Regions from separate parts of the Pseudomonas sp. S2_H01 genome, predicted to be linked through region 2. Evidence: predicted binding sites of a transcription regulator. Region 2 holds the regulator's gene; each other region holds the start of a gene.
What was found. Region 2 encodes FliA, which starts transcription of late flagellar genes. Its sites were predicted from a motif close to CTAAAGTTTNNNNNNNNNNNGCCGNTAA; they were not measured.
Positions count from the first base shown of each region.

Region 1: AB4N84_RS04710 (methyl-accepting chemotaxis protein) is a predicted target of FliA. The motif match lies at 5,833-5,860, and genes of this name have one in related genera.
Region 3: AB4N84_RS10140 (methyl-accepting chemotaxis protein) is a predicted target of FliA. The motif match lies at 1,696-1,723, and genes of this name have one in related genera.
Region 4: motA (flagellar motor stator protein MotA) is a predicted target of FliA. The motif match lies at 4,831-4,858, and genes of this name have one in related genera.

Region 1 covers NZ_CP162756.1:1,046,956-1,054,571, forward strand. Annotated here, with positions in the region: gene AB4N84_RS04690 (response regulator) at 1-1,522, opposite strand, end outside; gene AB4N84_RS04695 (chemotaxis protein CheW) at 1,519-2,202, opposite strand; gene AB4N84_RS04700 (CheR family methyltransferase) at 2,199-3,503, opposite strand; gene AB4N84_RS04705 (chemotaxis protein CheW) at 3,500-4,036, opposite strand; gene AB4N84_RS04710 (methyl-accepting chemotaxis protein) at 4,046-5,668, opposite strand; gene AB4N84_RS04715 (tellurite resistance TerB family protein) at 6,032-6,787, opposite strand; gene AB4N84_RS04720 (LysR family transcriptional regulator) at 6,966-7,616, shown strand, end outside.
Region 2 covers NZ_CP162756.1:273,670-281,285, forward strand. Annotated here, with positions in the region: gene AB4N84_RS01290 (protein-glutamate methylesterase/protein-glutamine glutaminase) at 1-52, opposite strand, end outside; gene AB4N84_RS01295 (chemotaxis protein CheA) at 251-2,545, opposite strand; gene AB4N84_RS01300 (protein phosphatase CheZ) at 2,676-3,464, opposite strand; gene AB4N84_RS01305 (chemotaxis response regulator CheY) at 3,484-3,858, opposite strand; gene fliA (RNA polymerase sigma factor FliA) at 4,126-4,866, opposite strand; gene fleN (flagellar synthesis regulator FleN) at 4,863-5,696, opposite strand; gene flhF (flagellar biosynthesis protein FlhF) at 5,816-7,174, opposite strand; gene flhA (flagellar biosynthesis protein FlhA) at 7,186-7,616, opposite strand, start outside.
Region 3 covers NZ_CP162756.1:2,288,109-2,295,724, forward strand. Annotated here, with positions in the region: gene AB4N84_RS10140 (methyl-accepting chemotaxis protein) at 1-1,584, opposite strand, end outside; gene AB4N84_RS10145 (LysR substrate-binding domain-containing protein) at 1,840-2,760, opposite strand; gene AB4N84_RS10150 (NorM family multidrug efflux MATE transporter) at 2,925-4,307, shown strand; gene AB4N84_RS10155 (putative bifunctional diguanylate cyclase/phosphodiesterase) at 4,468-6,138, opposite strand; gene rep (DNA helicase Rep) at 6,343-7,616, shown strand, end outside.
Region 4 covers NZ_CP162756.1:1,749,039-1,756,654, reverse strand. Annotated here, with positions in the region: gene AB4N84_RS07780 (molecular chaperone) at 1-1,104, opposite strand, end outside; gene asd (archaetidylserine decarboxylase) at 1,386-2,255, opposite strand; gene rhdA (thiosulfate sulfurtransferase) at 2,320-3,135, opposite strand; gene AB4N84_RS07765 (HDOD domain-containing protein) at 3,181-4,716, opposite strand; gene motA (flagellar motor stator protein MotA) at 4,928-5,779, shown strand; gene motB (flagellar motor protein MotB) at 5,783-6,820, shown strand; gene AB4N84_RS07750 (hypothetical protein) at 7,593-7,616, opposite strand, start outside.

The DNA.
Region 1 (7,616 bases), 770 kb from region 2:
GGAAGCAGCTGCCCTGCCCCGCCTGCTGGACCAGTTCGACACCTCCCCGCAGCTGCCGAACCATGTGCTGCACGGCATCCAGCCCGACACCCCGGCCCGAGACTTCGGTAACCTTGTCGCGCATGCTGAAACCGGGCAGGAACAGGAAGCTCAACAACTCTTCCTCGCTCAACTGCGCCGCCGTTTCCTCGGGCGACAACTTGCGGTCGATGATGCTGCGACGCAGGCGTTCAAGATCGACCCCGGCGCCGTCATCGATCAGTTCGACCACCAGCAGCCCCGCCTGATGCGACGCCCTGAGCGTTATCAATCCCTCCGCGGACTTGCCGCTGGCAAGTCGCTGCTCGGGTGATTCGATGCCGTGATCGACCGCGTTGCGCAGCAAATGCGTCAGCGGGGCCTCGAGTTTTTCCAGTACATCGCGATCGACCTGGGTCTTCTCGCCTTCAATCTCCAAACGCACCTGTTTGCCCAGAGAGCGTCCAAGGTCGCGAACCATGCGCGCCTGCCCGACCAGGACGTCCGCAAACGGACGCATGCGGCAGGCCAACGCGGTGTCGTACAGCAACTGGGCACGCTGGGTCGCCTGCCAGCCGAACTCGTCCAGATCGGAGGTCTGCTGAATCAACAGGTGCTGCGCCTCGCTCAACAGACGCCGGGCTTCTTCGAGCATCTTTTGCGCATCGGGATCGACACTGGCATCGAGCAAGGCTTCCAGGCTGTCGAGCGCACGGCTGGCACCGCTTTGCGACCGTTTGACCCGCTGCATGGCGGTCAGGTACGGCTTCAGCCGCTGCGTTTCAACCAGCGACTTGCTCGACAGGTCGAGCAGGTTATTCAAGCGCTCGGCGGTCACTCGCAGCACGCGCTCGCCACCCTCGGCAACACGGCGCTCACTGCGGCGCCCGGGCTTCGACGGCGCGGAATCGTCTTCGCTTTCAGTCGGCGTGGAAGACGTTGAGGGCACCGGCAATAACAGATCGGCGGGCAGCGGTTGCGCCGACAGCGGTGCGCTCAACGCCGCAGGCCCCAACGCAGACTGAACGGACGCCACCAGCGACTGAGCGTTGGCGAGCAAAAGATCGTCCATTGAGGGTGTGGCGCTTGGCGCAATGACCGCGTGGCGCACACCGGGCTTGATCAGGTCGGTCATCAGCGCGACATAACCGTCGACATCGCTTTGTCCAACGCTGCTTTCGCCTGGCGTGGCAATGCGCATGAGCATGTCGGTGCCCATCAACAGCGCGTCGATGTGCTCGGGCTTGAGGTGCAGACGCCCTTCCTGCGCCTCCACCAGACAATCTTCCATGACGTGGGAAACACTGACGCCGGCATTGACCCCGACGATCCGCGCCGCGCCCTTGAGCGAATGCGCTGCGCGCATGCAGGCTTCCAGCTGATCCGCCTGCGTGGGGTTGCGCTCAAGCGCCAGCAAGCCTGCGCTCAGGACCTGGGTCTGGGCTTCGGCTTCCAGGGTAAACAGTTCGAACAACGAAGCGTCGCGCATCTGATCGGGCGTCATGTCAGGCTCCGGTTCACTGCCGACAACAGGTGTTCTTCATCCAGCAACCGCAGGCTGCGATTTTTCCACTGCACCACGCCTCGGGTGAACCGGGCGTTGCTGTTCTGCGCGGGCGCCGAGGCCGAATCCAGCAGCCGCGCCTCGATGGCGTGAATTCCGTCCACTTCATCGACCGGCACCACCACCGGCCCGCCCTCGGCCGAGACGATCAACATGCGCGGCATGATGCGCGCCGACGTCGATGGGGGCAGCGAGGTGTCCAGTCCGAGCAGCTCGACGAACGACAGGCACGCGACCAGCGCGCCTCGCACGTTGGCAACGCCCAGCAGCGCGCGCGAGCGTTGATGCGGAAGCGAGTGAATGGTCTGCACCGGCGAGACCTCGACCAGGCAGCGCGTCGGCAGGCCCAGCCACTCTTCCCCCAGACGAAACACCACCAGGGAGCGGGTCTGGACGTCACTGGCCAGGTCCTCGCCCTGCATCGACACGCGGTGCTCCTGAGCCAACGCATAGCGGTCGAGCAATCGTGTGGCCGCCGCCGAATACACCGAACAGTTGCGGCAATGGATGTGCTCCACCAGCAATGGGCATGAGCGGTCGCCATGAATGCCGATCCGGTTCCAGCAATCGTCGATGGCCTGAGCGTCGTGGCTCACCAGTTCACTGTGTACGCCGGTCATCGATTACGTCCTTCTTTGTTCACGCCACGCGCTGCACGTTCCTGCAAACGGCGAGCGCCCGCCGCGTCGCCCTGAGCCGCCAGCAACGCCGCCAACTGCGCCAATGCTTCGGGGTGCTGAGGCTCGAGGTACAACGCCTTGCGGTAAAACCCTTGTGCGCCCGACACGTCACCTCCGACTTCGCTGAGCAGCCCCAGCCAATAGAACACTCGCGCCACCGGCTCGTAGCGCTTGAGGTATTGATCGCACGCCGCTTTTGCCTCGGCACTCTTGCCTTCGTTGGCAAGACGCCTGATGTCGTCGAGCAAGGTGGCGGCTTCGCCTGCGGCAGCCGACGGTGGCATCGTCGCGCGGGGCACGGGTGGAGCCGGTGCAAACGGGCTTACGCTGCTTCTGATCCGCGCAGTGGTCGGCGGTATCGGCTTGACCAGACGTGACGATTCAACGGGCAGCGGCGGAGCGACCGGCGTCGCGGTCACCACAGTGAGCGGATCGGGCAGCGGGTCGGCACGATGGCGAAAGGCGAACGACTGGGCGATGCCGATCGACGCCATCCCCATGCGACCGAGCAGGCTGCCCTCAGCAGGTCCGATGAACAACACGCCGTCATCGCGCGTCATGCGCTTGAGCGCCTCGAAGCCACGCTTCTGGGTGTCGACGTCGAAATAGATCAGCAGGTTGCGACAGAACACAAAATCGTAGGCCGACTGCGCGACGAGCAAGGTCGGATCAAGCAGGTTCCCGGCTTGAAAACTGACGCGCTCGCGAACCCGATCCTCGACGCGATAGCCCTCATTGACCTGACTGAAGTAACGCTCGCGAAAACCGAGGTCAGAGCCGCGAAACGAGTTTTTGCCGTATACGCCCTGGCGCGCGCGCTGCAAGGACAGCGGGCTGATGTCCACCGCCTCGACCTTGAACTGCTGCGGTTGCAGACCGGCATCGAACAACGCCATGGCAATCGAGTAAGGCTCTTCACCCGTCGAGCAGGGCAGGCTGAGGATGCGCAGCGGTCGCACGCCGTTGAGCTGCGCCAGACGCGCAGCGGCCAGCTTGCCCAGCGTGCCGAAAGACTCCGGGTAACGGAAAAACCAGGTTTCGGGCACGATCACCGCTTCGATCAGCGCTTGCTGTTCTTCTGCCGAGCTCTGCAGCAGTTGCCAGTAGGCGTCATGGTCCACGGCCCTAGCGCTCGTGCAGCGCTGGCGCACCGCGCGTTCGATGATGGCCTCGCCAACGGACGCCACGTCCAGCCCGATGCGGTGCTTGAGGAACGCGAAGAAACGCGCGTCTTCGCTCATGACGTCGCCTCGAACGATTCAAGGCTCAACGGCTGGGCCGGAAACAGCAATTCACGCACAGCATCGGTCAGCAAATCCTGCACGCGAATCCACTGCAGTAAACCCAGGGCGTCTTCACGCACCGGGCCAAGGTACGGCGCCTGCCGGTTGTCCAGGCCGTACGCTTTGAACTCATCCGGGGCGCAGCGCAGGGTTTCGGTGGCCTGCTCAAGAATCAGCCCCAGCCACTGCGGCGCGCGCTCGGCGCTGACGCGGTAGTTCACCAGCACCAGACGAGTGCTGGTGCGTGACTGGGCAGGTTCACCGAAGGTCAAAGCGCTCAGGTCGATGACCGGCACCACCGCACCACGATGAGCAAACACCCCCGCCACCCAATGCGGCGCCTGAGCAATGGGTTTAAGCACCAGCCGAGGCAGCACTTCGGCGACTTCCGTCGCTTCCAGCGCATACCGTTCCGTCCCGATGCGAAACAACAGGAACAGCTTGTTCTTCGGCAACACGACCGTGCTGCGCTTGGCTGAATGCTCGATCATGGTCCCGACTCAGACCTTGAAGCGCGAAACGCCGCTGCGCAGTCCCACCGCGACCTGGCTCAGCTCGTCGATGGCGAAACTGGCCTGGCGCAGGGACTCCACGGTCTGGCTGCTGGCATCGCCCAGCTGCACCAGGGCCTGATTGATCTGCTCGGCACCGGTGGCTTGCGCCTGCATGCCTTCGTTGACCATCAACACCCGGGGCGCCAGCGCCTGCACCTGGTGGATGATCTGCGAAAGCTGCTCGCCGACCTGCGTCACTTCGAACATCCCCCGCCGCACTTCTTCGGAGAATTTGTCCATGCCCATGACGCCCGCCGACACCGCCGACTGGATCTCACGCACCATCTGTTCGATGTCGTAGGTCGCCACGGCGGTCTGGTCGGCAAGACGTCGCACTTCGGTCGCGACCACGGAAAAACCACGGCCGTACTCGCCGGCTTTCTCGGCTTCGATGGCGGCGTTGAGGGACAGCAGGTTGGTCTGGTCGGCCACCTTGACGATGGTCACCACCACCTGATTGATGTTGCCGGCTTTCTCATTGAGGATCGCCAGCTTGGAGTTGACCAGGTCGGCCGCGCCCATCACCGAATGCATGGTGTCTTCCATGCGCGCCAGCCCTTGCTGTCCGGAACCGGCAAGAATCGAGGCCTGGTCCGCAGCGGAGGTGACTTCTGTCATGGTCCGGACCAAATCGCGCGACGTGGCGGCGATTTCACGGGAGGTTGCACCGATCTCGGTGGTGGTCGCGGCGGTTTCCGTGGCGGTCGCCTGCTGCTGTTTGGAGGTGGCCGCAATTTCGGTGACCGACGTGGTGACCTGCACGGACGAGCGCTGCGCCTGGGACACCAGTGCGGCCAGTTCGGTGACCATGTCGTTGAAACCGGTCTGCACGGAACCGAACTCATCGTTGCGGTCCAGCTTCAGACGGCTGCTCAGATCACCCGTGCGCATGGTGTCGAGAATCCGCACGATGCGGTTCATCGGCGCCAGAATCGCGCGCATCAGCAGCAAGCCGCAACCGGCTGCCACCAGCACGGCAACGATCAGCGAAATCCCCAGGGTGATCTTTGCACTGGAAACAGCGGCCTGAATATTGTCGGACGACCGATCAGCGTTGAGCTTGTTCTTGGCGCCCAACGTATTGAGCACCTTGCGACCTTCAGACCACACCGGCGTCAGTTGCTCGGCGAAAATACGTTGCGCCAGCGGGAAGTTGTCACTTTGATAGGCGGCAAGAACGCTATTGAGCACCAACCCATAACGCTCGCGCAATTGCAGGAAATGGGCAAAGTCACTGCGATCGTCTTCTTCAAAAATGCTCTTCTGATAGTTCGCAATTTGCGTTTGCAGACGGTCTTCGAAATCTTTGTATTCATCTTCTTCAGTACTGCTGAGGCTGCGCCCAGTGCCCTCGACCAGCAACTGTTGGGTGCGCACGTAACTTTCCGCCCAAGCGCCTCGCACAGTGCCGCTGTAATAGACGCCAGGCAGCGCATCCAGTCGAACTTCATCGCCGCTGTTTTCAATGACCCACAGCCGATTGAACGCCACAACGACCATCAACAGCATGATGGTGATGATTACCGCAAAGCTCGCCAAAATACGTTGACGCAACGTCCAGTTCTTCACAGTCAGCCCTCAAGAGTTCAACACCGGCAGATACCGGGTTCAAGAAGCGGACCACAGACGGCCCGAAGCGAGCGGAGTATAGCCTAGTGCCTTACCAATTAACCGGGCTGTTTCCGACATAGATAACGCGATAACGCACAGATATATCAGAAATATCTGACACGCTATCGGCATGTGGGAGGATTGCTTGATGGCAGGCGCCCAGGCGTTATCGGGAGCACTGAATCACCTTCGAACCTGTAGGAGACGTCGGAGGTTACGACGGCAGCGAAAGCGTAGTGTCAGGCAACCCATCTACCACTGAAGCCATTCGTTCGCTGCCGTCGTAACCTCCGACGTCTCCTACAGGGAATCGGGTGTCTGTTACTGCTGAGATTGCCGCACCTGGTTTTCCAGTTCCTGCTTGAGCCCTGGCTCAATCTTCAACTGCTTGGCGAGTTCATCCAGATACGCGCGCTCCATGAAGTGCTCTTCATCGACCATCATCACGCTGGCCAGGTACATCTCGGCGGCGATTTCCGGGGTGCGCGCGGAACGGGCGACGTCGGTCGGGTCCAGCGGCTTGTTCAGCTCGACGTGCAGCCATTGCTGCAAATCACTGTCGCCAGTCAGGCGAGTAAATTCGCCTTCGATCAACTGTCGTTCGTTTGCATCGACGTGCCCGTCGGCCTTGGCCGCCGCCACCAGCGCTCGCAGGATGGCCTCGCTGTGTTGCTCGACCTGTGCAGGAGGCACCCGGTCAACGGTCTGCAGCTCGATCTGTTGCGAGGCGCCTTGACCTTGATTGGCCTGCCAGTTGCCATAGGCCTTGTACGCCAGGACGCCTAACGCGGCCAGACCGCCGTAGGTCAGCGCCTTGCCTCCGATCTTGCGCGCGCTTTTGTTGCCCAGCAGCAATCCCATTGCCCCGGCTGCCAGCGCGCCGCCTCCCGCGCCCGAAAGAAACCCGCCAAGGTTGCCGCCGCCTACTTTGCCCAGCAAATCGTTGAGGCCGCCTTGCGCGCCCTTCCCCTGCACGCTTTTACCGTGAGAACCGGAGGGCGCCGGCCCGCCTGAGGCGTTCTTCAGCAGGTCCTGGCCGGATTTCAACAATTGATCGAGCAAGCCACGGGTGTTCATAAGAAAGCTCCTGAAAACGGAAGAAATCATTCGACTCGCAGGGTAAGACGAAGTCGGCAAACCGGGCTTTCAGGTGTGCTTCTGAATGTTGCCGCCTCCATAGACGTCGCTGGCGGCCCCTCAGGAAAAACGATATACAGTCGTTCAATTCTAAAAAGCCAAGCGAGCCGGTGCCCTCATGATGACGCTACGCCAGATCCGTCACTTCATTGCGGTCGCGGAAACCGGATCGATCTCGGCGGCCGCCCAAGCGGTGTTCATCTCTCAATCGACGCTGACCCTGGCCATTCAGCAACTGGAAGAAGAGATCGGGGTCAGCCTGTTCAGCCGTCACGCCAAGGGCATGACCCTGACCCACCAAGGCCACCAGTTCCTGCGTCAGGCCCACCTGATTCTTGCCACCGTCGAAAACGCCAAGCGCAGCCTGCAGCAAGGCGCCGATCAGGTGGCCGGGCAGTTGATCATCGGCGTGACGAGCCTGGTCGCCGGTTACTACCTCGCAGACCTGCTGACCCGTTTTCAGCGCGCGTACCCCAACGTGGACATCCGCGTGATGGAGGATGAGCGGCCTTATATCGAACATCTGCTGGTCAGCGGCGAAATCGACGTCGGGGTATTGATTCTGTCGAACCTGGAAGATCGCCACGCACTGCAGACCGAGGTCCTGACTCACTCACCCCACCGCCTGTGGCTGCCGGCGCAACACCCGTTGCTGGAGCACGACAGCATCAACCTGGCCGACGTCGCGCGTGAGCCGCTGATCCAGCTCAACGTCGATGAAATGGGCACCAATGCCCAGCGCGTCTGGTCACGCGCCGGGCTGCAACCC
Region 2 (7,616 bases):
CTCGCCGGCGAAAAAAGCCGGAGTCGTCTACCACCAGAACCTTGACTGCCATAAACACTCCATTGGACAAAACCGGCCAGTTGCACAGCCCGCTTCGTCAACATCTGCCCCACCGGAATTACCACGGTGGATAAAAAACCTGTGGGAGCGAATTCATTCGCGACTGGCCAGCTCAAACGACACAGCCACGTCGCCTGAGACATCTTTCGCGAATGAATTCGCTCCCACACAGTTCATCGCATCGCCGAGTTCAAATACGCCGTGCGGCGTAACGCTTGAGCATGCTCGGTACGTCGAGGATCAGGGCGATGCGGCCGTCACCGGTGATGGTGGCGCCCGACATGCCTGGCGTACCTTGCAACATCTTGCCCAGCGGTTTGATGACCACTTCTTCCTGCCCCACGAGCTGATCGACGACGAAGCCGATGCGCTGAGTGCCGACCGAGAGAATCACCACGTGGCCTTCGCGTTGTTCTTCATGCGCGGCCGAACTCACCAGCCAGCGCTTGAGGTAGAACAGCGGCAGTGCCTTGTCGCGCACGATCACCACTTCCTGGCCATCGACGACGTTGGTGGTCGACAGGTCGAGGTGGAAGATCTCGTTGACGTTGACCAGCGGGAAGGCGAACGCCTGGTTGCCCAGCATCACCATCAGGGTTGGCATGATCGCCAGCGTCAACGGCACTTTGATGACGATCTTCGAACCCTGGCCCTTGGTCGAGTAGATGTTGATCGAGCCGTTGAGCTGGGCAATCTTGGTTTTCACCACGTCCATGCCCACGCCACGGCCCGACACATCGGAAATCTCGGTCTTGGTCGAGAAGCCCGGCGCGAAGATCAGGTTGTAGCAGTCGGTGTCGCTCAGACGGTCCGCCGCATCCTTGTCCATGACCCCACGCTTGACCGCGATTGCGCGCAGTACCGCAGGGTCCATGCCTTTGCCGTCATCGGAAATCGACAGCAGGATGTGGTCGCCTTCCTGTTCCGCCGAGAGCACCACGCGACCGCCCCGGGCCTTGCCCGATGCTTCACGTTCTTCCGGCGATTCGATGCCGTGGTCCACCGCGTTGCGCACCAAGTGCACCAACGGGTCGGCCAGCGCCTCGACCAGGTTCTTGTCCAGGTCGGTTTCTTCACCCACCAGTTCAAGGTTGATTTCTTTCTTCAACTGACGCGCCAGATCGCGAACCAGTCGCGGGAAGCGACCGAACACTTTCTTGATCGGCTGCATGCGGGTTTTCATCACCGCGGTCTGCAGGTCAGCGGTGACCACGTCCAGGTTGGACACGGCCTTGGACATGGCTTCGTCGGAACTGTTGGCGCCCAAGCGCACCAGGCGGTTACGCACCAGCACCAGTTCGCCGACCATGTTCATGATTTCGTCCAGCCGTGCGGTGTCGACGCGCACGGTGGTTTCGGCTTCGGTCGGTGCTTTTTCGGCGACCGGCGCCGGTGCACGTGCTGCCGCAGGTGCAGCTGCAGGCGCCGGAGCAGCCTTGGCAGGTGCAGCAGAAGCAGCAGCCGCCTTGGCTGGCTCGGCCTTCGGTGGTTCCGCTTTAGCAGGCTCGGCTTTCTTGGCTGGCGCAGTCGCGGTGGCCGCAGACGCCGCTACCGCAGGCTCGAACTTGCCCTTGCCGTGCAGTTGATCCAGCAGGTCTTCAAATTCGTTGTCCGTGATTTCATCCGACGCAGCGGCCTTGGCGTCGGTCGCAGCAGCAGGCGCCACTGGAGCAGCAGCAGGAGCAGGAGCAGTACTGGCGTCGGCCGAAAACGAGCCCTTGCCATGCAACTGGTCCAGCAACGCCTCGAATTCGTCATCGGTGATTTCGTCGCTGGCAGGTGGCGCAGCGGGTGCGGCAGCCGCCGCAGGAGCCACGGCGTCGGCCGCAAACTGGCCTTTACCGTGCAACTGATCGAGCAGTGATTCGAATTCAGCATCGGTGATTTCGTCGCTGGCCGCGTCCGCCGCTGGAGCAGGCGTCGATACCGCAGCGGCAGGCGCTGCCGCCGACACCGTAGCACCGGCTGCTTGGGCCTTGACCGCGTTCAGCGAATCCAGCAGTTGTTCGAATTCCTGATCGGTGATGTCGTCGGACGGCGCTTCGGCAACCGCTTCGACCTCAGGAGCAGGTGCGGCCGCGGCTTCGTCAGCCGACGCAGGTTCTGCCAGACGCGACAGCGCGGCAAGCAACTCAGGCGTGGCCGGTGTGATGTCCGACCGTTCGCGGACCTGACCGAACATGCTGTTAACGGTGTCCAGTGCTTCGAGTACGACGTCCATGAGCTCCGCGTCGACCCGGCGCTCACCTTTGCGCAGGATGTCGAACACGTTTTCGGCGATGTGACAGCATTCAACCAGCTCGTTGAGCTGGAGGAAGCCGGCGCCCCCTTTTACAGTGTGAAAACCGCGAAAAATTGCATTGAGCAGGTCCGCATCGTCAGGTCGGCTTTCCAGCTCGACCAACTGCTCAGACAGCTGCTCCAGAATCTCGCCGGCCTCTACCAGAAAATCCTGAAGGATTTCTTCATCGGCGCCGAAGCTCATTGGGGGTGCTCCTAAAATTAACCGTCAAACCGATCCAGAGGCTGCATCGAGGGGCGGCGCGCATTACCTTCGTCGAAGCATTCGCGCGCAGCACCACAACCACTTTCACATAGAACCTGGGATCTAGAAGTTAGAAGCCAAGGCTGGATAGCAGATCGTCTACATCATCCTGACCGGATACGACGTCTTCACGTTTATCGGCATGAATCTGCGGACCTTCACCCTTGGAATGAAGTTTTTCTTCTTCTTTTTGCTTACGGAACACTTCCTGATCGTGCTCGATCCCGGCAAAGCGGTCGACCTGGCTGGCCATCAGCACCAGCTTGAGCAAATTGCTCTCCACTTCCGTCACCAACTGCGTGACGCGCTTGATCACCTGACCGGTCAGGTCCTGATAATCCTGAGCCAGCAGAATGTCGTTCAAGTGGCTGGCGACCTCGTGGGTTTCCTTCTCGCTGCGCGTCAGAAAACCATCGACGCGGCGGGCCAGGTCACGAAACTCTTCAGCGCCGATCTCGCGACGCATGAAACGCCCCCAGTCGGCACTCAACGCCTTCGCGTCGGCACTGAGGCCGTTCATCAAAGGCGTGCTTTGCTCCACCAGATCCATGGTGCGGTTGGCCGCACCTTCCGTGAGCCTGACGACATACGAGAGGCGCTCGGTGGCATCGGTGATCTGGGACACTTCTTCGGCTTGCGGCATGTGCGGGTCAATCTGGAAATTGACGATCGCACTGTGCAGTTCACGCGTGAGCTTGCCAACTTCCTGATACAGGCCGCGATCCCGGGTCTGATTAAGCTCATGGATAAGTTGCACGGCGTCGCCGAACTTGCCTTTTTCAAGGCTGGCGACGAGTTCCTGTGCGTGTTTCTTCAGGGTCGACTCGAAGTCACCCATTGTCGAATCTTTGGAATCCATAGCGCCCTCGCAGCGGACATCAGCTATTGACGCGCTCGAATATCTTCTCGATCTTTTCTTTGAGCACTTGTGCAGTGAATGGCTTCACCACGTAGCCGTTCACGCCGGCCTGAGCAGCCTCGATGATCTGCTCGCGCTTGGCTTCGGCAGTCACCATCAACACCGGCAGATGGCGCAGGCGTTCATCGGCACGCACCTGACGCAGCAAGTCGATGCCGGACATGCCAGGCATGTTCCAGTCAGTCACCAGGAAGTCAAAAGCCCCGCTCTGCAGCATCGGCAATGCGGTGGTACCGTCATCTGCTTCGGCCGTGTTGGTGAACCCAAGGTCACGCAACAGGTTTTTTATGATCCGCCGCATCGTTGAGAAGTCATCAACGATGAGGATTTTCATGTTCTTGTCCAATTCGACCTCCAAGCAGTCTTTAACGCGTCCAGCACCTGGACGCGCGTTCAATCAATACCGGCACAACCCAATGACCAGTCTGCGAAAACAATTAAGGGGGTTTGCGAATCGACAACGGACGAGCACAGCGGAACCGGACTCTGAAAGACCTGATCCGACCGGCTCCTGCCTTGTCTCCCTTCTCACCCACACAACGGTTATTGCACAGCCGGCCTTACATGCATCACGCAGACACCACGGCCTGCGTTCGATGAGTCAACGCGCGCGCCACTCGCCCAACCGACCCCGCAACCGCGCAGCGCACTGACTGTGCAGCTGACTGACGCGCGACTCGCTGACCCCCAGGACCTCACCGATTTCCTTGAGGTTCAGCTCTTCGTCGTAGTACAGCGCCAGCACCAGGCGTTCACGCTCGGGCAGGTTGGCAATGGCGTCCGCCAATGCGCTCTGGAAACGCTCGTCTTCCAGATCGCGCGACGGTTCGAGCGACTGGCTCGCGCCGTCCTCGTGCAGCCCTTCATGCTCGCCGTCCTGCAACAGGTCGTCGAAGCTGAACAGGCGACTGCCCAAGGTGTCGTTCAAAATCCCGTAGTAATCGTCGAGACTCAATTGAAGTTCGGCAGCAACCTCGTGATCTTTAGCGTCACGGCCGGTTTTTGCTTCAATTGCACGAATTGCGTCGCTGACCATGCGCGTATTGCGGTGAACCGAGCGCGGTGCCCAGTCACCCTTGCGCACTTCATCGAGCATCGCGCCGCGGATACGGATACCCGCGTAGGTCTCGAAACTCGCACCCTTGGTGGAGTCGTACTTGGTCGATACCTCAAGCAGACCGATCATGCCCGCCTGGATCAGGTCTTCGACCTGCACACTCGCCGGCAGACGCGCCAGCAGGTGGTAAGCGATGCGCTTGACCAGAGGGGCATAACGCTCGATCAGCTCATACTGGGAATCTTTGGAAGATTTGCTGTACATGCGATACCCGCTCGGTGTCATGACACTGGCCCTGCGCTGGTCTGATGAACCAGACGTTCAACGAAAAATTCAAGGTGGCCACGCGGGTTCGCCGGCAGTGGCCAGGTATCGACCTTCTGCGCGATGGCCTTGAACGCCAGCGCGCATTTGGAACGTGGAAACGCCTCGTAAACCGCGCGTTGCTTCTGCACAGCCTTGCGCACGCACTCGTCGTAAGGCACGGCGCCCACATACTGCAGCGCCACGTCGAGGAAGCGGTCGGTCACCTTGGTCAGCTTGGCGAACAGGTTGCGCCCTTCCTGCGGGCTCTGAGCCATGTTGGCCAGCACGCGGAAGCGGTTCATGCCGTAGTCGCGGTTAAGCAGCTTGATCAGCGCGTAGGCGTCAGTGATCGAGGTCGGCTCGTCGCAGACCACCAGCAGGACTTCCTGCGCGGCGCGCACGAAGCTGACCACAGATTCGCCAATCCCGGCAGCGGTGTCGATCACCAGCACATCCAGGTTGTCGCCGATATCGCTGAACGCCTGAATCAGGCCTGCGTGTTGCGCGGGCGTCAGGTGAACCATGCTCTGGGTGCCCGACGCCGCCGGCACGATGCGCACGCCGCCGGGGCCCTGCAACAGGACATCGCGCAGCTCGCAGCGCCCTTCGATGACATCGGCAAGGGTGCGTTTCGGGGTCAATCCCAACAATACGTCGACATTGGCCAGACCCAGATCGGCGTCCAGCAACATGACGCGACGTCCCAGCTCGGCCAGGGCCAGCGAGAGGTTCACTGACACGTTGGTCTTGCCTACGCCACCTTTGCCACCGGTCACCGCGATAACCTGAACGGGATGCATGCTGCCCATGTTAATTTTTTACCTTGTCTTGCTTAGACCTAAGCCACATTTCGGGCTGCACGTTCACTGTGTGAACAATGCTTGGCAGACCATCGATGCAGGTATTTTCCAATGTCATTTTCCTTACCCTAGCCCGCGCGCTTGCCGGTGCTGTGATAAAGATCCGCAAACATATCCGCCATCGCTTCCTCGCTAGGCTCCTCCTGCATCTGCACGCTGACAGCCCTGCTCACGAGCTGGTGCCGACGTGGGAGATGCAGATCATCCGGTATCCGTGGACCATCCGTCAGGTAGGCCACGGGCAACTCGTGAGTCACCGCCAGGCTCAGCACTTCGCCGAGACTTGCGGTTTCGTCCAGCTTGGTCAGGATGCACCCGGCCAGGCCGCAACGTTTGTAACTGTGATAGGCCGCTGTCAGCACCTGCTTCTGGCTGGTTGTCGCCAGCACCAGGTAGTTACGCGCCTTGATGCCACGACCTGCCAGACTTTCGAGTTGCAGACGCAGGGCCGGATCGCTCGCCTGCAGGCCGGCAGTGTCGATCAACACCACACGCTTGCGCAGCAACGGTTCCAGTGCCTGAGCCAGGGACTGCCCCGGATCGACGTGAGTCACCGGCACATTGAGAATACGTCCCAGCGTCTTGAGTTGTTCCTGAGCACCGATCCTGAAGCTGTCCATGCTCACCAGCGCGATGTTTTGCGCGCCGTATTTCAACACATATCGCGCGGCAAGTTTTGCCAGCGTGGTGGTCTTGCCCATACCGGCAGGCCCGACCATGGCGATGACACCGCCCTCTTCCAGCGGCTCGACGTCAGGCGTCGCAATCATGCGCGCCAGATGCGCCAGCAACATGCGCCAGGTGTGGGCCTGATCGCCGCCGTCCGGCACCATCGCCAGCAGGTCGCGAGACAGCGGACCGGACAGGCCGATGCGCTGCAAACGACGCCACAGGTTCGCCTGCTGCGGACGGCTGCCTTGCAACTGATTCCAGGCCAGCGAACCCAGCTGCACTTCCAGCAGTTCGCGCAACCCGTTCAATTCCGAACGCATCGAGTCGTACGCATGCCGGCTCACAGCAGGCTCGGCAGCCGATTGACGCTCTGCGCGTTCGGCACGATCCGCCGCGATGGCTGCATGGATCGACGGGCGAAACGGTTCATCCAGCGTCGGTTCGATCTGCTTGCTGTCGTCCATCGAAACACCGGCGAACAACTGACGGTTGGCGACCGTGTCCAGCTCGCTGCGATGGGTCAGCTCAGCCTGAGCCGTGACGATGCGCGACTGAGTCTTGCGCAGCTCGTCTTCGAGCTCGATGTTCGGCACACGCGGCGCCAGCGCGGACAGTTTGTAGTCCAGCGCGGCTGTCAGTTCCACGCCGCCGGCAATGCGCCGGTTGCCGATGATGGCGGCTTCAGCGCCCAGCTCATCACGAACCAGTTTCATGGCTTGTCGCATATCGGCGGCGAAAAAACGCTTAACTTGCATGACTCACTACCTCAGCCGTTCGGCCCGACAGTCGCTACGATGGTGACTTGCTTATTGTCAGGAATTTCCTGGTAAGCCAAAACATGCATATTCGGTACTGCCAGGCGTCCAAAGCGAGACAACATGGCGCGAACCGGACCTGCAACCAACAAAATAACCGGCTGACCCTGCATCTCCTGACGCTGCGCCGCTTCGATCAACGAGCGCTGAAGTTTCTCAGCCATGCTCGGTTCGAGCAGAACGCCTTCTTCCTGACCCTGACCCGCCTTCTGCAGACTATTGAGCAATATCTGTTCCAACCTTGGCTCAAGCGTGATAACAGGCAGCTCCGGCTCAATGCCGACAATGCTTTGGACGATTGCGCGGGACAAACCGACGCGCACGGCCGCCACCAATGCGGCGGTATCTTGACTCCGCGCAGCATTGTTGGCGATGGCTTCGG
Region 3 (7,616 bases), 2.0 Mb from region 2:
ATCGGCGACCACGGCAAAACCACGACCTTGCTCGCCCGCGCGCGCAGCCTCAATGGCGGCGTTGAGGGCCAACAGATTGGTTTGCTCGGCAATGGAGGTGATCACGCTGACGATGCCGCCGATCTCCTGCGAGCGCTGGCCAAGGGTGTCGATCACGGCAGCCGTGCTGCCCAGCGAACCTGCAATTTGCTCCAGCGAGGCCGAGGCTTCTTCCATGGACGCGCGACCGATACGCGTTTGCTGGGCATTGCCCTGCGCCATACGTTCGGTGCTGCCCATGTTGTCGGCGATGGTCAGTGCTGTTGCGCTGAACTCTTCGACTGCCCCGGCCATGCTGGTGATTTCGCCCGACTGTTGCTCCATGCCCTCGTAAGCGCCACCGGACAGGCCGGACAACGCATGCGCCCGGCCGCTGACCTCCTGCGCGGCGGTGCGAATGTGCGACACCATGGTTTCCAGCGCTTGCCCCATCTTGTTGAAGCTGGCCGCCAACTGGCCGATCTCGTCGTGCCGGGTGACATTCAGGCGGGCGCTCAGATCGCCGGCACCCAATGCCTCAGCTTGAGTCACCAGATCCGACAGCGGTTGAAGCTTGCTGCGCAGCAGCCAGATCGCTGCACTGACGGCGATCAACATCGCCAGCAGGCTGCCGATCGCCAATTGCGTACCCACGCTCCAGGTCACGGCGCTGATTTCGTCCTTGGGCATGATCGCCAGAATCGACCACGGGCCGCCTGAAAATGGCTCCGCGACGGTGTAGAAATCGTTGCCCGCGTCCTGCCAGAAGCGACCTTTGCCGGGTTCTTTAACGAAGCCGGTCAAGGTTTTGCTCGCCTGATCCAGATCCTTCACGCCCGCAGGCGGGACAAGCCATTTGTTCTGCTCGTCAAGGAGCGCCAGCGAACCGGTCTTGCCGATCCGGAAACTCTTGAGGTTATCGAACTGAGCCTTTTGCGCGTCGGTGTAATCGAATCCCACGAACAACACTGCGATGACCTTGCCACCGGCGTCACGGACCGGACTGTATTGGGTCATGTACAAACGATCGAACAGCAAGGCGCGACCGACATACTCCTGCCCGGCCAGCAGTCGCTCGTAGGCGGGATGCTTGTGGTCCAGCGTCGTGCCGATGGCGCGCGAACCATCCTGCTTGCTCAGCGATGTGCTGATCCGGATGAAGTCGTCGCCACTGCGCACGAACACGGTCGCCACGCCTGCGGTCATCTTCTTGAAATCATCCACTTCGGCGAAGTCATTGTTCAGGGCGTTGCCATTGAGGAGCAACGTCGGGGTCTGCACGCCCGCGACAGCGATCTGCTGATCCGCTTGCAGCGTGAGGCCATTGAAGCGCTTCTCAAACAGCCCACTCAAACGTTGAGTGCTGTCGCGCAAGGTGCTGTGGAAGGTGTTCAACTGGTCAGCCAGCAAGCGCGCTTCGCTGCCCATATGTTCCTCACGGATGGCCAGGTTCGCCGAATCCAGAGAACGAAGGGCGAACAGGGTACTGCCGCTGATGACAACGGCCAGGATGACGGCCAGGGCAATACCGAGTTGCGAGGCAATACGGGCACGGGGCTGAGACATGAAGACTCCTTGCCGAACGACTGGATCGTCCTGATCTCAGGAAAACCATTCGGACATTATCTAATAGAGGACATCGATGAACCGATTGGAACAAACCGGTATGCAATTACACATTCGGCTGACATGAAGAATACTTGAGTCCTACACCCGGTCTTAGGACGAAGGGCCTGGTTACAAGTTGTTTCAATTTTTCAGCGGTGGGGCTTTACCAGGCCTAAACGCCACCACCCGCGAAAAGCGGGTGCGGCAAGCACGTCACTCCAGGATGGTCACTTCGGGCAACTCCATCGCCTGCACTTCGCCCTGTAGAAAGTCGCTGAGCCGGCGCAAGCGCTCGCCGCCCGGCCGGGTTTTCGGCCAGACAAGGTAATAGTTCTCGCCACTGACCACCGCCGTACGCCAGGGCAGGCTCAGTCGCCCTTGAATCACGTCCTCGGCCACCATCAGCAGATCACCCATGGACACCCCGTAGCCGCGCGCCGCCGCGATCATCCCCAGTTCCAGCGTGTCAAACACTTGCCCGCCCTTGAGCGAGACCTGATCCGACAATCCCATGCGCTCTAGCCAGCTCCGCCAGTCGCGCCGGTCCGGGGTGGGATGCAGCAGCTCCGCGCTGGCCAGTCGCTCGACATCCCAAGGCGAATCATCGAGCAGGCTGGGCGATCCGACGGGAATCAACAGCTCGGGGAACAGGTAGGTCGCTTCCCAGTCCGGCGGGAAATGACCGCGGCTCAACAACACCGCGCAGTCGAACGGTTCCTGGGTGAAGTCGACATTGTCGATGTCCATCCAGGCGCTGGTCAGTTGCACCTCATTGCCGACCTGCAAATGACGAAAGCGACTGAGCCGCGCCAACAACCAGCGCATGGTCAGCGTGGACGGTGCCTTCATGCGCAGAATCCCTTCTTCGGCCATCAACGCGCTGCAGGCCCGCTCCAGTGCAGAGAAACCTTCGCGCACGCCCGGCAACAGTTCACGCGCGGCCTCCGTCAACTGTAGGTTGCGACCGTTTCGGCGAAACAGACGACAGGCGAAGTGCTCCTCAAGCGTTCGGATGTGCCGACTCACCGCGCTTTGGGTGATCGAAAGCTCCTCAGCGGCGCGGGTGAAAGAGGCATGCCGCGCAGCAGCTTCAAATGCGCGCAGCGCATACAGGGGCGGGAGACTACGAGGCATTGGACACGTTCCTCTGTACGTGAAGGCGACTCATGGCACTGTACCGGAAATGAGCCAGGATGAGTTTTACTCATGCCAATGATCGGATTTATCCCTTTGTGCATTGGTGCACGAATCACCACAATGAAGCGCTCATCAATGCCTCCACCTCCGAGCGCTCGCCTATGCAACAGCACGCCTTCAAAGAACTGTGGATCATCCTGCGCCTGGCCGGGCCGCTGATCGCATCCCAGATGGCGCACATGCTGATGGTCTTCACCGACACCGTGATGATGGGCAAACTCGGTCCCGAGTCCCTGGCCGGTGGCGGGTTGGGTGCTGCCAGTTACAACTTCGTGTCGTTTTTCTGCGTCGGCGTCATGGCGGCGGTTGGCACGTTGGTCGCCATTCGAAAAGGGGCAAACGACGACGCCGGCGCAACGCGTCTGACCCAAGCCGGGCTTTGGCTGGCGTGGGGCATGGCGCTGATCGCAGCCCTTATTCTGTGGAACCTTGAGCCGATCCTGCTGAATTTCGGCCAGGACGAAGCCAACGTGCACATGGCCAGCCAGTTTCTGATCACCCTGCCGCTCGCCCTGCCCGGCCTGCTGAGCTTCATGGCGCTGCGCGGGTTCACCAGCGCACTGGGCCGTGCAACGCCGGTGATGGTCATCAGCCTGGTCGGCGTCGTGATGAATTTCGGGCTCAACTACGCGTTCATTCACGGCCTGTACGGTCTGCCGCACTGGGGCCTGCTGGGAATCGGACTGGTGACCGCCGTCGTGACCAACACAATGGCGCTGGCCCTGTGGCTGCACATTCGCTATCACAAGGCGTACGCGGCGTATCCGATTCACAAAGACCTGATGAACCTGTCGCGCAGTTGCCTCAAAGAGCTATGGCGTCTGGGTCTGCCCATCGGCGGGACGTACGCCGTGGAAGTCGGTCTGTTCACCTTCGCGGCGTTCTGCATGGGCGCAATGGGCAGCACGGAAATGGCGGCGCACCAGATCGCGCTGCAATCGGTGTCTATGGCTTTCATGATCCCGGTGGGCATTTCCTACGCGGTGACGATGCGTATCGGCTTGCATTACGGGGCGGGCAACGTGTTGCTGGCCCGCACGGCGGGACGGATGGGCATCGGCTTCGGCGGCCTGCTGATGTTGTTGTTCGGCATCCTGTTCTGGGTCGCGCCGCACGCGGTCATCGGCCTGTTCGTGGACGTCAACGATCCGAAATACCAGGGCGTGGTGGAATTGGCGGTGAAGCTGCTGGCGATTGCCGCCTGGTTTGAAATTCTCGACGGCACGCAGACCATTGCGATGGGGGCGATTCGAGGGTTCAAGGACGCCAAGACCACCTTCCTGATCGGTCTGGCGAGCTATTGGGTCGTGGGGGCACCGTTGGCCTGGGGCTTCGGCTTTCTGGCTCATCAAGGCGCGGTGGGCGTGTGGTGGGGCCTGGCGCTGGGCCTGCTGTGCTCGGCGGTTGCCCTCACCTACGCTTTCGAGCGCAAGACCACGAAGCTGCTGCGCAAAGAGGCGACAGGCGTTGTGGTGATGGGTTGATACAGAGCAATGGTAGGAGCGAGGCTTGTCCCGCGATCTGCCGGGAACCGGCAGCAAACCCGGCTGATGCGCTATCCCTGACACACCGAGGCGGATGACATGACTGCCGCTTCGCGCCAGATCGCGGGACAAGCCGCGCTCCTACATGAAACGCGCGGAATCAAACGCCCTGCGTCAACCGCCCTTTGCCTTCATCGAACATCAGATAATCCAGCAGCTCCGGCAACGCCAACGGATGGCTGATCAGATAGCCCTGCGCTTGATCGCAATTGAAGCTGCGCAGCAACGCCAGTTGTTCCGGGGTTTCAACGCCCTCGGCGACGACTTCCAGGCTCAGGTTGTGCGCCAGGTTGATCATGGCGTGAACCAGCTTGCGGTTCTCTTCGCGCTGTTCCATCTCGCCGACAAAGCTCTTGTCGATCTTCAGCAAGGTGATTGGCAGGCTGTTCAGGTGCACGAACGACGAGAACCCGGTACCGAAGTCATCCAATGAAAACCGCACGCCCAGTCGGCCCAGCGCGTCCATGGTCTGTTTGACCAAATCACTGCGCCGCATGACGGCAGTTTCGGTGAGTTCGAATTCCAGCCACTGCGCGTCCACGCCGCGATCCTCGATCAAACGGCTCAGGGTCGTCAGCAACTGATTGTCCTGAAACTGCCGGAACGACAAATTGATCGCCATGTGCAGCGGCGGCAGGCCTTTCTCGCGCAGCGTCTGCATGTCACGTAACGCCCGGGAAATCACCCAGTATCCCAGCGGCACAATCAGTCCGCTTTGCTCGGCCAGCGGCACGAACTCGCTGGGCGGCAGTAACCCACGTTCGGCATGACGCCAACGCACCAGCGCCTCCAGCCCCAGGATCTTTCCGCTGTTCAGGCACAGTCGCGGCTGGTAATGCAGTTCCAGCTCGTCGCGACGCAGCGCCCGGCGTAGTTCGCTTTCCAGGTCCGCGAGGCTACGGGCATTGCGGTTGATGCGTTCGTTGAAAACATGAAAGGTGCAGCCCTGCGTGCTTTTTGCCTGCTGCATGGCAATGTGGGCATGCCACATCAAGGGATCGGCGCCCGCGTCGGCACGGGCGTGAGCAATGCCCAGGCTGCAACCGATCAGTAGGCTTTCGCCGTCGACCCAATACGGCTCGGACAAGGCCTCGGTGATGCGTTCGGCCATCCATTCCGCCCGCTCCGGCGCGCGGCGCGTGTCGATCAGCAGGGCGAACTCGTCGCTGCCCAAGCGTGCAAGTTGATCGCACGCCTCAAGCTGACTTTTCAACCGCGCGACAACCTGAAGGATCAGCCGATCACCCGCTTGATGGCCAAGTGCATCGTTGGCACGGCGAAAGTTATCCAGATCCAGATGCCCCAGCGCCAACCCGCGTCCGTCGAATTCGACCAGGCGAGCCGCCAGCAAGGTCTGAAAACCCTGGCGGTTGGCAATGCCGGTCAGCGGATCCTGTTCGGCCAGGCGTTGCAGGGTGTTTTCCAGCAGACCGCGCTCGCGCACGTGACGCAGGCAACGGCGCACGCTTTGAGGGGTGAGGCATTCGCGCACCAGCCAGTCAGCGACGCCCACCGGCTCCACGTCAGGCTCGGCGTCGAACAGCAGCACCGTTGGCCAGCTGCACTGCCCCGCCGTCGGTTGCAGCGCGGGCGTGGTGAAGAGAATGAACGCGTGCGAGGGATCGGCGGCATCGCCAATAGCGTCCCAGCTCGACGCACAGTCGAGAAACACGGCATCCCCGAGGGGCGCCAGGCACTCGCGTAATAACGCTGACCATTCCGGCGAATCCGCCAGAAGCAGCAAACGCAAGGGTTCGACAGGCGTAGCCAAGCTAGTTCCCCAACCAATCCAAAGACATTGATGCCCACTCAAATGAGGGCCATCAAACGCGACACTCATCCGCGTGATGCGCAAATGTAACAAAACGGGGAAATATAGATAGCGTGGCGCATCACAGTGTCGGACGGTCGCTCCACAATCCGTCGACCCTGTTAAAATGCCCGCCCATTTTTCAAACGATCCCTCTATTTCCTCATGTCCCGACTCAATCCCCGGCAACAAGAAGCCGTGAACTACGTCGGCGGCCCTCTTTTGGTGCTCGCCGGTGCTGGCTCCGGCAAGACCAGCGTGATCACACGCAAGATTGCCCACCTTATTCAGAACTGCGGCATTCGCGCGCAGTACATCGTCGCCATGACCTTTACCAACAAGGCGGCGCGGGAGATGAAGGAGCGGGTCGGTACCCTGCTGCGCAGCGGCGAAGGGCGCGGCCTGACGGTCTCGACGTTCCACAATCTGGGGCTGAACATCATTCGCAAGGAGCATGTACGGCTGGGCTACAAACCCGGTTTCTCGATTTTCGACGAGACCGACGTCAAGGCCCTGATGACCGACATCATGCAGAAGGAATACTCGGGCGACGACGGCGTCGACGAGATCAAGAACATGATTGGCGCCTGGAAGAACGACCTGATTCTGCCGGCTCAGGCCCTGGAAAACGCCCGAAACCCGAAGGAACAGACCGCCGCCATCGTCTACACCCACTACCAGCGCACGCTCAAGGCGTATAACGCGGTGGACTTCGACGACTTGATCCTGCTGCCGGTGAAGCTGTTCGAAGAGCACGCCGACATTCTGGAAAAGTGGCAGCACAAGGTCCGCTACCTGCTGGTGGACGAATACCAGGACACCAACGCCAGCCAGTACCTGCTGGTGAAAATGCTCATCGGCACGCGTTGCCAGTTCACCGTGGTAGGCGACGACGACCAGTCGATCTACGCCTGGCGTGGTGCGCGGCCAGAAAACCTGATGCTGCTCAAGGATGACTACCCTTCGCTGAAAGTGGTGATGCTGGAGCAGAACTACCGTTCCACCAGCCGTATCCTGCGCTGCGCCAACGTGCTGATCGCCAACAACCCGCACGCGTTCGAGAAGCAGTTGTGGAGCGAGATGGGCCACGGCGATGAGGTCCGGGTGATTCGCTGCAAGAACGAGGACGCCGAAGCCGAGCGCGTGGCCGTGGAGATCCTCAGCCTGCACCTGCGTACCGACCGGCCGTACAGCGACTTCGCGATCCTGTATCGCGGTAACTATCAGGCCAAGCTGATCGAGCTGAAGCTTCAGCACCACCAGATTCCTTATCGGTTGTCCGGCGGGAACAGTTTCTTCGGCCGCCAGGAAGTGAAAGACCTGATGGCCTACTTCCGCCTGCTGGTGAACCCGGATGACGACAACGCCTTTCTGCGGGTGATCAACGTGCCGCGCCGGGAGATCGGCTCGACTACGCTGGAAAAACTCGGCAATTACGC
Region 4 (7,616 bases), 1.5 Mb from region 2:
GACCTTGCTCACCGTCACAGCGGGCACCAGCAGCAAATCACTGAAGCATTTCTGTCCGCCGACAAAATAGTGCAGGGCGCTCATGCCGACGCAGACGGTCAGCGTGCCCTGGCCGGGCGTGCGTTGAAAGGCGCGCTCCGACACGTCACCCCACGCCGCCGCGAGGTGTTGCAGCACATCAATCGACAGCCCGGGCGGCACATGCAGGTAGGACTGTGAGCGCTGTTCGATTGGCAGTTCGATATAGCGATGCAGCGCGGCAGACAGCGCGCGCGGGTTGATGCCGAGCAGGTTGGCGCGTTGGTCCTCGGCATACAGCGAGGTGTAGCGCGGCGCGGTGTCAGTGCTGGGGGCTATGGCGTACAGGCTGGTGTCGTCGAGCGGTTGCTGCAACGTCACCATCGCGCTCCAGGCGTCCAGCGCATCGGCCAGTTTGCCGATGTTGTGCTGGCGCATCTGATTGCAGCGTGAGCAACCCATCAGCAGCGCAACGAGGTATGTCTGTTCTACCGTCAAGGTGCGCGTGTGATGCGCCTGGCTATCGGCCACCGGGATGTTATGCAGCTGATGTTGGCGGGCGATCTGGTAGATCTGGTGAAGCTCCAGCCACAAACCGTCCTGCACCGGGCAATAAAGCTGGTTGGCGCGAATCAACGGGCCGTTGAGGCAATGCAGCGCCCGTTGCAGGGCAGTGGTCAACAGGGTCGTGCGATCCCTGGTGAGCCGTGGCGCCACCCGAGCGATGATTTGCTTGTAGCCAATGGCAAGATGGTTTTGCAGGGCCTGGCACAGGTTGGCGACTTTGCGCGGGCGCTCTTCCAGTACCACCGACTGATTGAGGAAATGCCGCTCCAGGTGCTTGCACACGAAAGACACTTCCGGGCGCAGCAGCTCTAGCAGTTGCAGCCGGTTTTCACTGGGCGTGAGCAGTTGATTCAGTTCACCCAGGCCCTGATAAAGCTGGCGGGCCATTTCACCGAGGTTGGCTTTGGGAAGGGTAGAGATCCAGCGCTTGAGGTCTTTTGGCGTCGCGTCACAGAACGACAGGCTCGACTGCGTCGGCACAGGTGCGCGCAACAACAGTGGGAGACTTAAATTACTCATGTGACAGGCAAACCCCAACAACTACTGGCTCGTACGGCTTCGTGAAAACTGCGGTGCATTGGCACGCGGTCAAGCGAAACGAGCGAGTGTACGTCAATTGAAAGCGAAGTTTCCTACAACACCGATGGACGACTTTAGCAGCATCAGTTCTTGATCGCAGCCTTTAATATCAAAGTGACACCGTATCAGTCTTGATACATCAGGGATGAGGCGACCCATGGCGGCCTGCAAGGGCATTGCAGGCGCGCCAGAAAACCGTTTCAGAAATTAACAGGCAATAATCAGGCCTGAGCAGGTGCTGCCAGCAATTGGCCCATTTGCACGGGCGACCCTGCCGCCAGATGCTCTGCCCATTTCACCTGATGGGGGCCGAACAGCACGATGGCAGTCGAGCCCAGCTTGAAGCGACCCAGCTCTGCGCCTTTTTCCAGATGGATCGGAGCACGCGCGGCTTCGTCGTAGCTGAAGGTTTTCAGCTCGCGTTTGGGTGGTGTAACAAGGCCGGCCCACACGGTTTCGATGGACGCAACGATCATCGCGCCGACCAGAACCACCGCCATCGGGCCACGCTCGGTGTCGAACAGGCAGACCACGCGCTCATTGCGGGCGAACAGTTCAGGAACGTTTTCGGCGGTCGTCTGGTTCACCGAGAACAGGCGACCCGGGACGTACACCATCTCGCGCAGCGTCCCTGCCAGCGGCATGTGAACGCGGTGGTAATCCTTCGGTGATAGATAAACCGTCGCGAATTCGCCACCCATGAACGGGGCTGACAGGCGGGCGTCGCCACCCAGCAGTTCCAGCGCGCTGTAACTGTGGCCTTTGGCCTGGAAGATACGGCCGTGATCAATCGGGCCCAACTGGCTGACCGCGCCGTCGGCAGGGCAGAGGATGGCGCCCGGCGTTTCGTCCAGCGGACGCGCACCCGGTTTCAAGGCGCGGGTGAAGAAGTCGTTGAAATGAGGGTAGGCGGTAAAGTCTTCGACCAATGCCTGGGACATGTCGACCTGATAACGGCGCACGAACCACTGCGTGAACGCGTTCTTGAACCAGCGCACGCGGCATTCGGCAACGCAGCCGGCCAGGCGTGACAGCAGATGGTGGGGAAGCAGGTATTGGAAAAGAATAAACAGACGCTGTTTCATCAAGATTCCTAAAACGTTTCAAAAAGGGCTTTTGACAGGTGAAGCCAGTGCGGGCAGCAGGGGCGCCCGGTTATTTCTCGATCGGTGTGTCCGGGTGGTTGCCCCATTCGCCCCACGAGCCGGCATAACCTTTGACTCGCGGGTAACCCAGGGCCTTGGCCACCAGATAGGTGAAGCCGGAACGGTGGTGGGTCTGGCAATGGGTGATGACTTCTTTGTCCGGCGTGATGCCCAGGCTTTCCAGAATCTGTGGCATGTCTTTGCGGATGCGCAGATGGCGCCCCGGATCCATGCCCGCGGTCCATTCAAAGTTGACGGCGCCGGGAATGTGTCCACCTTTGGCGGCTACCACTTTCTCCCCTGAATACTCCGTTGGACCGCGCGCATCCCAGATCGCCAGATCAGCGGCGCCCAGGCGGCTTTGCAGGTATTCACGGGTGGCGGTGGGTTCGTCATGGAGCGTCAGCGGGACAGGACCGCCAACCGGTGCCGGCACGTCAGTGGACAATGGCAGGCCTTCGGCTTGCCAGGACAGCAGGCCGCCGTCCAGATAGTGATATTTCGAATGCCCGATTACGTCCAGTAGCCAGATGAAGCGGCCCGCCCAACCGCCGCCTTCGTCGTCGTAGACCACGTAGACCGCATCAGGGTTGTGGCCCAGCTCACCGAACAGGGCTTCCAGCTGTGTCTTCGTCGGCAGCAGGCCGGGAGCAGGAGGTTGACCCAGTTGTGTACGCTTGGGGTCAACGAACCGTGCGCCCGGGATGTGACCGGCCTCATAACGAGGTGCGCTGGTCAGATCCACCAGGATCAGGTCTGAAGCGCCGAGGCGTGCCTGCAGTTCTGCGGGCTCGATCACCAGCGGCAAGCTTGAGAAGGCAGACATGTGGGTCTCCAGATCACGAAAAAGAGGCGAATTGTAGCTCAGCCGTCAGGCATTGCGATGGCTAAAGGTCGTCAGCGCTTTCTCGATGCACTGTCCTGTTTTACCAAAGGCCTGGACCGTGACTTCCGAGAACGGACCGCCGCCCTGGTCGGCAACGATCAGCATCACCACGCGGCCATTGCTCGCCAGTGAGCGAATCAGCAGGTTTTCCCCCGTGAACAGGTTGCGCAGTTGAGGTGGCAGCAGCGCCGAGAATTGAGCGTTGTTGGCAGGTGTCAGGCGCAATTGCGTGGCTTGGGCGAGTAATCGCTGCAGCACGGTGCTGTCTTTATAAGGAATCATCAGGGCCGCTGCGGATTTATCCACACCCGCGATCTGGTGCACGCGCAAGCTGTCGCTTTTGCGGTCGATCATCAGCAGCAGTGCGCGCTGCATCCCGGACGCCAGCAAGGCATCCCGTGCGCAGGTGGTCAGGTGCATCGCGTTGGTGAACGCGCTGGGCTCCCTGAGCAGGTCGCCGCAGTGCTTACGCCAGACCTGCAAGGCCTCGGCGGAAGGGGGCGGCGCCGGTAGCAATCCTTTATGCACGCGCCGCGCGTCCCATGGCCAGAGCAAGGCTTCGGCCGGATGCCAGACGCCCGGTGCGGCATGTTGCCGAGCACTGGCGGCGGCGTTCTGGTGCACCTGCTGCTGCAGCTCCATCAAGGGTTGTTGCCGGTACAGGCTCGTCAGCAATTGCCAGCGCAGGTTGTGCGGCGTGTCCCAGGCCTGTTGTGCCGATAACGCCAGACCGTTGGCCAGCAGGATGGTGTTGGCAGGCTGATTGAGCCAGCGCTGCAACGGCAAGTCGGCATCCAGGCTCTGTTGCTGTTTGAGGGGGTCTTCGTTTTCGTGAGCGATGCGCAACACGTTCACCAGGTTGCGCTGTTCGTGGATCAGCAACTGATAGCCCTGCGTCACCCAGATCGGCAGCCGCCAGTGCTCGGCCAGCGCCTGGCACAGGCACAGCAACCGAACGCCAAACAAAGACTTCTCGACAGTCCGCGCCGACTCTCCTTTATGAATGACCCGCAGCTCCCACTCTTCCAGCAGCTTGGGGTGGGCCAGCGCCATCGGCCACAACGGCGCGAGAAACAGCAGGCTGCCCAGGTGAATGTCCTGCCAGAGGCGCGCCAACTGGTTGGCGAACAAGCCATGAGCCTGTTGCGTGGCGTGCTGGCTGATCATTTGAAGCTGGCGCAGTGCGACAGGGATGTCCTGTAATTCGACGCTGGGCAGACGAGTGAGCAGGGTGGCCGTTCTGGCCAGTCCCAGTCGGTTCAGTGCGACCTCAAGGCTTTCGGCCGGCTCAGCCAGGCCGCTGCCGTGGACATTGGCCTCGCGCAGCACGCTCAGCACCAGCGCAGGGCTGTCTTGCATCAATTCGGCGATGTCCCGAAGCGAGCGGCGGCTGTCATTCAGCGCTGCGTTGACCTTCGCATGCGCGATCGCCGGGACAGGCAAAGCAATGCTGTCCAGTTGTTTGACCCAGGTGTCGAGTGTCTGCGGAACGGGGAGCGATGAGGCTTTATCTGATTGCATTCACAAGGCCCATACGGCTGGGAGGTTTTGATCGGCGTCGAATGATGGCATCATGCTGGCCTTCGAGCGGGTATGCCCGAGCCAGACGCCAGACAGGTTTTTCACGTGATTTGACTATAGTCTGGCGCACTCATGCCGATAAGTAGAACAAGAGTTTTGAACGCTTCTCGCACAATGACCATGAACCCGACTCAGTAAGTATTTTTTATCTATGGCAAAAATTATCGGCATCATCGTCGTTTTCGCGAGCGTCCTCGGCGGCTACGTACTTTCCCACGGTCAGATCGCTGCGTTGATCCAGCCTTTCGAGGTCCTGATCATCGGCGGTGCTGCGTTCGGCGCATTTTTGCAGGCGAACCCGGGCTACATGACCATGCACGTCATCAAGAAATCCTTGAAGATGTTCAGCTCGCGTTTCACCCACGCCTTCTACCTTGAGGTGCTGGGCCTGATCTACGAGATCCTCAACAAGAGCCGTCGTGAAGGCATGATGGCGATTGAAGGCGATATCGAAGAGCCGGAGAACAGCCCGATCTTCGCCAAGTACCCGAGCATCCTCAAAGACACCAGGATGATCGCCTTCATTTGCGACTACTTGCGCATCATGTCGTCCGGCAACATGGCCCCTCACGAGCTCGAAGGCCTGTTCGACATGGAACTGTTGAGCATGAAGGAAGAGCTGGAGCACCCGTCCCACGCGGTGACCGGCGTGGCAGACGGTATGCCCGGTTTCGGTATCGTCGCGGCAGTACTCGGTATCGTGGTGACCATGGCCTCCCTGGGCTCCGGCGACAAGGCTGCAATCGGTATGCACGTCGGTGCAGCGCTCGTGGGTACCTTCTTCGGTATTCTCGCGGCGTACGGTTTCTTCGGCCCGCTGGCCACCTCCCTGGCGCACGACGCCAAGGAAGAAATGAACGTGTTCGAAGCTATCAAGGCCTCCCTCGTGGCGTCGGCTTCGGGCGTGCCGCCTTCACTGGCGGTCGAGTTCGGTCGCAAGGTTCTGTATCCGGCGCACCGCCCCAGCTTCAGCGAGCTGGAACAAGCTGTCCGCGGTCGTTGATCCATGGAAAATAATCAGCCAATCATAGTCAAGCGCGTCAAGCGCTTTGGCGGAGGGCACCACGGCGGCGCCTGGAAAATCGCTTTTGCCGACTTCGCGACGGCAATGATGGCGTTCTTCCTGGTGCTGTGGCTGATGTCCTCGGCCACGCCCGAACAATTGATCGCCATCGCCGGTTACTTCAAGGACCCGGTCGGTTTCTCCGACAGTGGCTCGCCTTACGTGATCGACCTCGGCGGTTCGCCCGAGATGTCGCCTGACCAGACGCTCAACCCTGAAGTGAAGAGCACGCCTGCGCCGGACAAAGTGCCTGTCGATGCCGACAAGCAGGATGCCGCCGCCGAGCAGGTCGAGCAGGAGCGCCTGGAAATGCTGTTGCAGGAGCTTCAGACCAAGATCAACGAGAACCCGCAACTGGCCAAGTTCAAGGACCAGATCCTGTTCGAGATCACTCAGGACGGCCTGCGTATTCAGATCATGGACGCCGAGAACCGCCCAATGTTCGACATCGGAAGCGCGCGTCTGAAGCCTTATTTCGAAGACATCCTGCTGGCCATGGCTGACACCATCAAGGCCGTGCCGAACAAAGTCAGCATCAGCGGTCATACCGACGCGACACCGTATGTAGGCAACAACGGATTCGGTAACTGGGAGCTGTCGGCCAGCCGCGCCAACGCCGCTCGCCGGGCGCTGATTGCCGGTGGGTATCCCGATCCGCAGGTTGCTCGTGTCGTGGGTTATGCCTCGTCTTCGCTGTACGACAAGGAACACCCTGAAAACCCGATCAACCGCCGTATCGACATCGTCGTGCTGACCAAAAAGGCTCAGGCGCGCATCGAAGGCGATCAGAACGCTGGCGAGGCGCCCAAGACCGACGCTGCCCCGGCTCCGACCTCGCCAACTGCGCCGGGCGGCAAGCCAGGCGCATCGACCGCCGCACCAGCGGTCGATCCCCAGGCTTATGCCCAGCCCCACGAGATCCGACAGAAGCTGAACATCTTCGATCAAGGGCAACTGAAGATCGATGAGACCAAGAACTGACGGTTAGATCGTGGTCGTCCGGGCGGGCCTCTCGCGAATGAATCTCCCACAGCAGGCATGCATTTTTCATATGGGAGGAATTCATTCGCGATGGCCGCACTTCGGCGATAACCCTCGCACACAAAAACGCCGCGATCATCGCGGCGTTTTTTTGTCTCTGAACGTCCAGCTGTCGCTGTCAGGCTTGCCGGCGGTGGCGATATTGAAGGTATCGCCACCTACGAGCCACCCTCCCGTAGGAGCGCGCTTGCCCGCGATTGAGGTGTGTCAGGCACCATCAATGTTGAATATGCGAACGCCATCGCGGGCAAGCGCGCTCCTACTATGTGGTGGCGATCAGTAACTGCTACCCGTCAAGCTCGCAATGATCGAGCGGTAGCTGTTCATTCGTTCGAACTTGCCGAGGTCCCATACCGAAAAAACAACCGGTCAACCCCTGCGCGGGCGGCGAGAGCAAAAACGCTGATACCTGCGTTAAAGCAGCTATATCCCAAGGCTCGAATGGGGTAGTGGGGGAGCAGAATCCAAAGCAAAAGTGCTGTCATCACCGCCATGGCTAATAGTTTGGCATACAGCCTAGGTAGCGAAAACATTAAGATATTCATAACGATCAATACGTACGCGGCTAGGTGCTTGGCACCCCCGGATACCGCATCCTTCGCTGTGATTTCGCCAAAGTACGTTTGATAAAGATCGACACTATAGTCATGGATCTTTACGGAGGCTAGGGCGACCAGAAGATAGATCGCGACGCCTGCTAGATATCTCAACATTACGGTGTCCAAGCTTTATACTT